DNA from 2 places in the Streptomyces sp. NPDC014734 genome. Region 1 is predicted to be linked to the other one. Evidence: riboswitches for the same ligand, from Rfam matches in the RefSeq annotation. Region 1 holds a riboswitch; the other holds the start of a gene.
What was found. Region 1 has a riboswitch for S-adenosylmethionine ahead of thrC (threonine synthase). Riboswitches for the same ligand answer to the same signal wherever they lie in the genome.
Positions count from the first base shown of each region.

Region 2: linked by a shared signal. The riboswitch ahead of ACF1CT_RS16080 (aminotransferase class V-fold PLP-dependent enzyme) and the one ahead of thrC (threonine synthase) in region 1 are both predicted to bind S-adenosylmethionine.

Region 1 is NZ_JBIBYN010000019.1:171,797-176,804, reverse strand. It holds gene groL (chaperonin GroEL) at 1-490, opposite strand, end outside; gene ACF1CT_RS27170 (cold-shock protein) at 871-1,077, opposite strand; gene ACF1CT_RS27165 (MoaD/ThiS family protein) at 1,570-1,848, opposite strand; gene thrC (threonine synthase) at 1,879-3,186, opposite strand; SAM riboswitch class I at 3,205-3,332, opposite strand; gene ACF1CT_RS27155 (glucosyl-3-phosphoglycerate synthase) at 3,487-4,509, shown strand; gene ACF1CT_RS27150 (trehalose-6-phosphate synthase) at 4,687-5,008, shown strand, end outside.
Region 2 is NZ_JBIBYN010000008.1:263,450-268,457, reverse strand. It holds gene ACF1CT_RS16095 (Rieske 2Fe-2S domain-containing protein) at 1-188, shown strand, start outside; gene ACF1CT_RS16090 (cytochrome bc complex cytochrome b subunit) at 185-1,834, shown strand; gene trpD (anthranilate phosphoribosyltransferase) at 1,960-3,024, shown strand; SAM riboswitch class IV at 3,108-3,225, shown strand; gene ACF1CT_RS16080 (aminotransferase class V-fold PLP-dependent enzyme) at 3,399-4,775, shown strand; gene ACF1CT_RS16075 (Lrp/AsnC family transcriptional regulator) at 4,846-5,008, opposite strand, start outside.

The sequences.
Region 1 (5,008 bases):
TGGCCTCGGCGATCAGCTCGCCGATCTGGGTGTCGGCGGCGGAGATGGAGGCCGTGGAAGCGATCTGCTCCTTGGTCTCCACGTCCTTGGCCTGCTCCAGGAGGGCGGCGGAGACGGCCTCGACGGCCTTCTCGATGCCCCGCTTGAGAGCCATCGGGTTGGCACCCGCGGCGACGTTGCGAAGGCCCTCGCGGACGAGCGCCTGGGCGAGAACGGTGGCGGTGGTCGTACCGTCGCCGGCGACGTCGTCCGTCTTCTTGGCGACCTCCTTGACCAGCTCCGCACCGATCTTCTCGTACGGGTCCTCCAGCTCGATCTCCTTGGCGATGGACACACCATCGTTGGTGATCGTGGGGGCGCCCCACTTCTTCTCAAGGACGACGTTGCGACCCTTGGGGCCAAGGGTGACCTTGACGGCGTCGGCGAGCTGGTTCATGCCGCGCTCGAGACCGCGCCGGGCCTCCTCGTCGAACGCGATGATCTTGGCCATGTGAAGTGGTCCTCCCGGACAGGGGTGGATTTCTCCGGACCGAGTGGCGCCCGCGACGGACGGCCTGCGTGCCGGTGGTTCCTTGCCCCACCGGACCTGCGGGCCTCACCGGCCCGGTCCAAGTTCTGTCACTCTCACCTGGAGAGTGCTAACGCAATGATTAGCACTCGACCCCCGAGAGTGCAAGCGTCCTCGGGGAAGGTTGGCTCGGGGCCGACGGTCCGACGACGGAACTCCGCCCCTCCTCCTCCCGGCCCCGGACACCCCTCCCGACCGCCCCGGCCGCGGGCGCACGCGCGGAGGGCCCGTACCCCTGGGTGTCCCCGGGGTACGGGCCCTCCGTGCGTGAGTGGTGTCGTTGTTGGCCGACCGCGCCGAACTCAGCCGACGGCGAGCTTGACCATGTCCGCCTGCGGCCCCTTCTGGCCCTGCGAGATCTCGAACTCAACTCGCTGACCCTCTTCGAGGGTGCGGTAGCCGTCCATCTGGATCGCGCTGTAGTGGACGAAAACATCCGCACCACCGTCGACCGCGATGAAGCCGTACCCCTTCTCCGCGTTGAACCACTTGACGGTGCCCTGAGCCATGCCTAACTCCCCTATTACTGGCCCTTGCGCAGGACCGCACTTCGCGGACCCGGGTCAGAACCCACCCTCCGACAGGAGAGGGTGTGTGTGCGCCGGAACGCGTCGACCGCGGCTGAATGTATCTGCCCAACTGCCCTCTGCAACAGGTCAATCAGACGAGAATTCCGGGCACGACTGATCGCCCGGATATGAAGGATTCACAAGGTTCCGGGGCAAGTCGGGCCGGGCAAAAGTGACTTATGGCACATGAAGATCGAGCACATTGGCCACTTCTTGTCGTGACCGGGCGCAATCTCATGGGGCGGGCGGCACGCGAAGCTGGGGGACTTCCCACACTCTACCGCGCTCAACCATGCAGAATTGCCCCCTCCGTTTGTTCCGGAGGGGGCAATTCGATAACACCGTGAAACCGCCCGACGGCCGTCCGCCCGCCGCCTGACAGCCGTCCGGCAGCGGGCGGACGGAGGGTCGTCCGACGAAGGCCCGGGAGCGTCAGCAGCCGCCCGCGACGGCGGGGATGATCGAGATGCCGGCGCCGTCCGGCGTCGCCGTCTCCAGCCCGCTCTCGAAGCGCACGTCGTCGTCGTTGACGTAGACGTTCACGAAGCGGCGCAGCTTGCCCTGGTCGTCCAGGACGCGGGCGGCGATGCCCGGGTGGTTCTGCTCCAGGGAGGCGATGACCTGGGAGAGATTCTCGCCGTCGGCCGGAACCTCGGCCCGGCCGCCGGTGTAGGTGCGGAGGATGGTGGGGATACGGACCTTGACGCTCATGGCGGATGCCTTTCTTCGGTCTCGGGAGGATCAGGCGGAGGCGAGGCCGGCGGCGCGGAACGCGTCCAGGCTCGGGCGGATCGTCGCGGTCGCCTGCGAGGTGGCGGCCACCGCGTCCAGCGTCTTGAGGCCGTCCCCGGTGTTGAGGACGACGGTGGTCAGCGACGGGTCGAGCACACCGTTCTCGATCAGCTTCTTCGTCACGCCGACCGTCACCCCGCCCGCGGTCTCGGCGAAGATGCCCTCGGTGCGCGCCAGCAGCTTGATCGCGTCGACGACCTGCTCGTCGTCGACGTCCTCGACGGCGCCGCCGGTGCGGCGGGCGATGTCCAGGACGTACGGGCCGTCGGCCGGGTTGCCGATCGCCAGGGACTTGGCGATGGTGTTCGGCTTCTGCGGCCGGACGACGTCGAGACCGGCCTTGAACGCGGTGGAGACCGGGGAGCAGCCCTCGGCCTGGGCGCCGAAGATCTTGTACGGCTTGTCCTCGACCAGGCCCAGCTTGATCAGCTCCTGGAGCCCCTTGTCGATCTTCGTCAGCTGGGAGCCGGACGCGATCGGGATGACGATCTGGTCGGGCAGCCGCCAGCCGAGCTGCTCGCAGATCTCGTACGCCAGGGTCTTGGAGCCCTCGCCGTAGTACGGGCGGAGGTTGACGTTGACGAAGCCCCAGCCCTCGCCGAGCGGGTCGCCGATGAGCTCCGAGCAGAAGCGGTTGACGTCGTCGTAGTTGCCCTCGATGCCGACCAGCTCACCGCCGTACACCGCGGCCATGACGACCTTGCCCTGTTCCAGGTCGTGCGGGATGAACACGCAGGAGCGGAAGCCGGCGCGGGCCGCGGCGGCACCCACCGCACCGGCGAGGTTGCCGGTGGAGGAGCAGGAGAGGGTGGTGAAGCCGAAGGCGCGGGCGGCCTCGACGGCGATGGCGACGACGCGGTCCTTGAAGGAGTGCGTCGGGTTGCCGGAGTCGTCCTTGACGTACAGGCCACCGGTGACACCCAGCTCACGGGCCAGGTTGTCGGCCTTGACCAGCTTGGTGAAGCCGGGGTTGATGTTGGGCTTGTCCGCGACGTCGGCGGGGACCGGCAGCAGCGGCGCGTAGCGCCAGATGGTGTTCGGTCCGGCCTCGATGCGCTTCCTCAGCTCCTCGGGGGAACCGGTCGGCAGGTCGTACGCCACTTCGAGCGGCCCGAAACAGGACGCGCAGGCGAAAATGGGGCCGAGTTCGAATCGCTCGCCGCATTCGCGGCAGGAAAGCGCCGCGGCGGGGCCCAGGTCGACGGGGGAGGCACCGGCGGAAGAAGCGGTGTCTGCTGCGGCAGTCTGCACGGCCATGATGGCGGAGGCCCTTTCTCCTCATCTTCCTTGCGACGCGTTTCGCCGCAAGACGGAATTGGCACCTTCCCCACCGTGACCTCGCGGTCGGCAGGAGGGTTGCCGGGACTTCAACGGGCCGTTCCCTCAGTCCCTCTGGATGAGCGCTGTGGCACTGGAACACATGGTCCAGGCATTTGTCGGCGGACCGACCCCGACATGCGACGGTCGTCCGCGTTGTTCAAGACTCTAACCGAAGCCCCGGACTGTTGAGATAGTCGTCCGAACCGCGAGATGGATCACATACAGGGAGTATCGACCGTGCTGGAAGAGGCCGAACGCTGGCTGACCAGGCGTTCCTGGTCAGCCGCCGACCGCCCGCTGGAACGCCTCCTGGCGGCCAAGGCGAAGGACCCGCGACGCGGGAGCGTGAGTGTCGTCCTGCCTGCGCTGAACGAGGAGGCGACCGTCGGCGAGATCGTCACGACGATCCGGCGCGAGCTGATGGAGAGGGTACGGCTGGTCGACGAACTCGTGGTCATCGACTCCGGCTCCACGGACAACACCTCGAAGGTGGCCCGGGAGGCCGGGGCCCGGGTGGTCCACCGGGACGACATACTCCCGCGCATACCCGCCGTGCCCGGCAAGGGCGAGGTGCTGTGGCGGTCACTGCTGGTGACCGGCGGGGACATCGTCTGCTTCGTCGACGCCGACCTGAGGGACTTCTCGGCGGACTTCGTCTCCGGCATCGTCGGCCCACTGCTGACCGAACCGGACGTGCAGTTCGTCAAGGCGATGTACGACCGGCCGTTCGGCGACGCTCCCGAAGCCGTTTCCGAAGGCGTCTCCCGGGGCGCCCCCGGTGGCGCTTCCGATCTCACCACCAGCCGGGCCGCCGCCCAGGGGGGCCGCGTCACCGAACTGGTGGCCCGCCCGCTGCTCAATCTGCACTGGCCGCGGCTCGCCGGTTTCGTCCAGCCGCTCGGCGGCGAGTACGCCGCCCGCCGCTCCCTGCTCGAACAGTTGCCCTTCCCCGTCGGGTACGGGGTGGAGCTGGGCCTTCTCGTCGACGCCCTGCACACGGTGGGCCTCGACGCGCTCGCCCAGGTCGACGTGGGGGTGCGCAGGCACCGCCACCAGGACGGCCAGGCGCTCGGCCGGATGGCCGCCGCGATCTACCGGACCGCCCAACTCCGGCTGTCCCGTGGCCATTTGGTCCGCCCCTCGCTCACCCAGTTCGAGCGCGGCGACCACGGCTTCGTGCCGCGTACCCACCCGGTCGACACCGAGGAACGGCCCCCGATGCGCGAGATCGAGGAGTACCTCACCCGCCACGCCGCGTGACCTCGTCGTCAGCCCCGCAGCCCGCCTCGCAGCCCACCTTGTGGCACGTCTCGCAGCCCGCCCCGTCGCCCACCGCACGGCATGACCCCGTCGGGCGCCCTCCATCGGGCCGGGCCCGCCGGGCCCGGCCGGACTTCGCACGTTTGGGCGGTTCGTGATCGGGCTAGATTCCGCAACATGGTCTCCGAGCACGCAGCCCAGCCCGCCGCCCGGCCCCGGACCCGGTCCTCCGCGCAGGTCCTCGTCGCCTCCAACCGCGGCCCGGTGTCGTACACCCTCACCACGGACGGTTCGCTCGACACCAGGCGCGGCGGGGGCGGGCTCGTCTCCGGGCTGAGCGCGGTCGACGACAAGCTCTGGGTGTGCGCGGCGCTCGGCGACGGGGACCGGGAGGCGGTCCGGCGCGGGGTCGGCGAGCCGGGCGTGCGGATGCTCGACATCGACGCCGCCGTCCACGCGGACGCGTACAACGGGATCGCGAACTCGGTGCTCTGGTTCG
Region 2 (5,008 bases), on a different contig from region 1:
AGACGCACCACGTGCTCTGCCCGTGCCACCAGTCCACCTTCGACCTCTCCGACGGCGCCCGCGTCATCTTCGGTCCGGCCGGTCACGCCCTTCCGCAGCTGCGGATCGGCGTGAACAGCGAGGGCAACCTCGAAGCGCTCGGCGACTTCGATGAGCCCGTCGGTCCTGCATTCTGGGAGCGCGGATGAGTACTGCGACCACGAACACACCCGGCGCAGCCGCGCCGGACAATCGCAAGGCGCCCGCAGGCGAGCGGGTGGCCGACTGGGCGGACGGCCGGCTCGGGATCTACAGCCTGGCCAAGGCCAACATGCGCAAGATCTTCCCGGACCACTGGTCCTTCATGCTCGGGGAGATCTGCCTCTACAGCTTCATCATCATCATCCTCACGGGTGTGTACCTGACGCTGTTCTTCCACCCGAGCATGAACGAGGTCGTGTACCACGGCTCGTACGAGCCGATGCAGGGCATCAAGATGTCGCAGGCGTACGCCTCGACACTGGACATCAGCTTCGACGTCCGCGGTGGTCTCCTGGTCCGCCAGATCCACCACTGGGCCGCGCTGATCTTCCTGGCCGGCATGTTCGTGCACATGATGCGCGTCTTCTTCACGGGCGCGTTCCGCAAGCCGCGTGAGATCAACTGGCTGTTCGGCTTCCTGCTGTTCGTGCTGGGCATGTTCACCGGCTTCACCGGCTACTCGCTCCCGGACGACCTGCTGTCCGGTACGGGTATCCGCTTCACCCAGGGCGCGATCCTGTCGATGCCGATCGTCGGCACCTACATCTCGATGTTCCTGTTCGGCGGAGAGTTCCCCGGCCACGACTTCGTCGCCCGGTTCTACTCGATCCACATCCTGCTGCTGCCGGGCATCATGCTCGGGCTCGTGGTGGCGCACCTGATCCTCGTCTTCTACCACAAGCACACGCAGTTCGCCGGTCCCGGCCGGACGAACAAGAACGTCGTCGGCATGCCGCTCATGCCGGTGTACATGGCGAAGGCCGGCGGCTTCTTCTTCCTGGTCTTCGGCATCATCGCCATCATCTCGGCCATCGCCACGATCAACCCCGTCTGGTCCATCGGCCCCTACCGGCCGGACCAGGTGTCCACCGGCGCCCAGCCCGACTGGTACATGGGCTTCGCCGAGGGTCTGATCCGTGTGATGCCCGGCTGGGAGATCAACCTCTGGGGCCACACGCTGGTCCTGGGCGTGTTCATCCCGCTGATGGTCTTCGGACTGGTGCTCGCGGTCATCGCGCTCTACCCGTTCATCGAGTCCTGGGTCACCGGTGACAAGCGCGAGCACCACCTGCTGGACCGCCCGCGCAACGCCCCGACCCGGACCGCCTTCGGCGTCGCCTGGATCACCGAGTACGTCATCGTCTTCATCGGCGGTGGCAACGACCTGTGGGCCACGCACTTCCACCTGTCGATCAACGCCATTTCCTGGTTCATCCGGATCTTCATCTTCGCGGGCCCGGTCATCGCGTTCATCGTCACCCGGCGGATCTGCCTCGGCCTCCAGCGCCGCGACAAGGAGAAGGTGCTGCACGGGCGCGAGTCCGGCATCATCAAGCGCCTGCCGCACGGTGAGTTCGTCGAGATCCACGAGCCGCTCGGTCCGGAGAAGCTGCACACGCTCACCGCGCACGAGCAGTACCAGCCGGTCGAGATCGGCCCGACGGTCGACGAGAACGGCGTCGAGCGCAAGGTGTCCCCGCTGCAGAAGCTGCGCGCCAGGCTCAGCAGGAGCTACTTCGGCGAGGACGGCCAGATCGCCAAGCCCACCGTCGAGGAGTACAAGGAGATCACCAGCGGCCACGGTCACCACTGATCGCCTGAACTGATCGCCACAGCAGGAGCCCCGTCCATCCGATGGACGGGGCTCTTCGCTGTCCCCGGTGCTCGATAGGGTGGGAGCCGACCCCTTTTACCGGCTGTGGACCCCAGGAGCGGACCATGAACGTTGTGACCCCGATCGGCGGCGACAGCGTGGCGGACCGTTCCTGGCCCGGCGTGCTGAACCCGTTGCTGCGCGGCGAGGACCTGGGCGCGGACGACACCGCGTGGGCGATGGACCGCATCATGAGCGGTGAGGCGACCGACGTGCAGATCGCCGGTTTCGCGGTGGCGCTGCGCGCCAAGGGCGAGACGGTCGAGGAGGTGTCGGGCCTGGTGCGCGCCATGTACGAGCACGCCCGCACCATTCACGTCCCGGGCCGCACGGTCGACATCGTCGGCACCGGCGGCGACCTCGCCAAGACGGTCAACATCTCCACGATGTCCGCGATCGTCATCGCGGGCACCGGCGCCAAGGTCGTCAAGCACGGCAACCGCGCCTCCTCCTCGGCGAGCGGCTCCTCCGACGTGCTGGAGAAGCTCGGCGTCAACCTGGAGCTCAGCGCCGAGCGCGTCGTCGAGGTCGCCGAGGAAGCGGGCATCACCTTCTGCTTCGCGGTGAAGTTCCACCCCGCGCTGCGGTACGCGGCCCGGGCGCGCAAGGAGCTCGGCGCCCAGACCACGTTCAACATCCTGGGTCCACTCACCAATCCGGCCGGGGTCCGCGCCCAGGCCGTCGGTGTGGCCGACGCGAGGATGGCGCCGATCGTGGCCGGTGTCCTCGCCGCGCGCGGCAATTCGGCGCTCGTCTTCCGCGGTGACGACGGGCTCGACGAGCTGACGACGACGGCGACCTCGCGGGTCTGGGTGGTGCGGGACGGCGCGGTGCGCGAGCAGCGGTTCGACCCGCGCGACATCGGCCTGGAGCTGGTCCCGGCACAGGCGCTGCGCGGTGCCGACGCCTCGTACAACGCGGACGTGGCCCGACGGGTGCTGGCCGGCGAACCCGGGCCGGTGCGCGAGGCAGTGCTGCTCAACTCCGCGGCGGCCCTGGTCGCCCTGGACCCGACGGACGGCACGCTGGACGAACAGCTCGCCGCCGGGGTCGTGAGGGCGGCCGAGTCCATCGACTCCGGGGCGGCCCGGGCGGCGCTGGAGCGCTGGGTGGCGGCCAGCAACGCCTGAGCGCGAGGAAGGTGACGCGGGGCGCGGTCCGCATCGCGGACCGCGCCTTGCGCGTTCACGGACGTATGGCAAGATGCTGAGCAGGTCATGAGTGACAGCGACTACGGCCCCGGCCCGCTGTCCGGCAACCCTCCGTCCGTGGCGGGGTGCCCCGGGTGAAGACCAGGCCGTGGGCAGCGAGGTCCGCGGCAAGCGCGGGCCCCTCGGCATCAACGAATGCCAACCCCCGGGGTCCTGGTCCCTAGGGAGTCTCTTGTGAGCACGCGAATGCGATAGGGCTTTCCGGCCCTTCTCCGCACCCTCTTCCTCTTCACGCCGCGCCGCCGCATGTCCGTCGGCGCGTGCGATTCGCCTGCCTGTTACGGGAGTTCGCCATGTCTGTCTTCACCGCTGCCGCCGACCAGTCGCTTTGTGCCCCTCTGCCGGTTCTGGGCAAGGATGTAACGGTTCCGCTGGTCACGGGTGGTGAAGTCGCCTACGCGGCCCTCGACTACGCCGCCAGCGCCCCGGCGCTCCAGCGGGTCTGGGACGACGTTGCCGCGTACGCCCCGTACTACGGCAGCGTCCACCGCGGCGCCGGGTACCTCTCCCAGCTGTCCACGGACCTGTTCGAGAACAGCCGGGCGACGGTCGCGGAGTTCCTCGGCTGCCGCCCCGACGACCAGGTGGTCTTCACCCGCTCGACCACCGACTCGCTCAACCTGCTGGCCGCCGTGATCCCCGACGACTGTCAGGTCTTCGTCTACGAGACCGAGCACCACGCCTCGTTGCTGCCGTGGCGCGACGCCCGGGTGACGTACCTCAACGCCCCGCGCACCCCGGCCCAGGCCGTCGGGACACTGGAGCGGGCGCTCGCCGACCGCGAGCCCCACGGCCCCGCGCTGGTCTGCGTCACCGGCGCCTCCAACGTCACCGGCGAACTGTGGCCGGTCAGGGAACTGGCCGCCGCCGCCCACGCGCACGGCGCCCGGATCGTGCTGGACGCGGCGCAGCTCGCCCCGCACCACCCCGTCGACATCGCCGGCCTGGATGTCGACTGGGTCGCCTTCTCCGGACACAAGCTGTACGCGCCGTTCGGTTCGGGCGTGCTCGCGGGCCGGGCCGACTGGCTCCGGGGCGCCGAGCCGTACCTGGCGGGTGGCGGCGCCTCGCGCAAGGTCGCCCGTCGTGCCGACGGCGGGGTGGACGTCGAGTGGCACACCACCGCCGCCCGCCACGAGGCCGGTTCCCCCAACGTCATCGGCGTGTACTCCATCGCCTCCGCCTGCAAGGCGCTCACCGACGCGGGCTTCGACGACCTGGTCGCCCGGGAGCAGCACCTCGTCGCCGCGGTCCGGGCCGGTCTCGCGGACGTTCCCGAGGTCAGGGTGCTCTCGCTGTTCGGCGACGACGCCCCGCGGGTCGGCGTCATCTCGTTCGTGGTGGAGGGCTGGAACAGCTCGCACTTCGCCGCGGCGCTCTCCGCCGAGTACGGCATCGGGGTCCGCGACGGGCTGTTCTGCGCCCACCCGCTGGTCCGCACCCTGCTGGGCAGCGACCCGCAGCAGGTCGGCGAGTGCGGCGCGCCCGAGGCCGAGCCGGGGGAGCTCTCGCTCAACGCGATCCGGGTGAGCTTCGGCGCCGGTACGCCGGACGAGCACATCGAGCGGTTCGTGCGCGCGGTCAAGGAGCTGGTGAGCGAGGGCGCCCAGTGGAAGTACCGCACCGAGGGCGGCCGCTGCGTCCCGGACCGGGGCGAGGCCCAGCTCTGACCCCCCACGTCATCCGGCGGGGGCGGACCGATGTGGTCCGCCCCCGCCGGATGACGTGAGCCGGGACTTCTCAGCCGTCGAGGCCGATGTTGAAGGCCGCCTCCAGGTCGTGCTGGGAGTAGGTGCGAAAGGCCACGTGGGTGTCGGTGGCCTCGACGCCGGGGATCTTGCTGATCCGGCCCGGGATGACGTCGGCCAGGTCGTCGTGCGAGGCCACCCGGACCATGGCGATG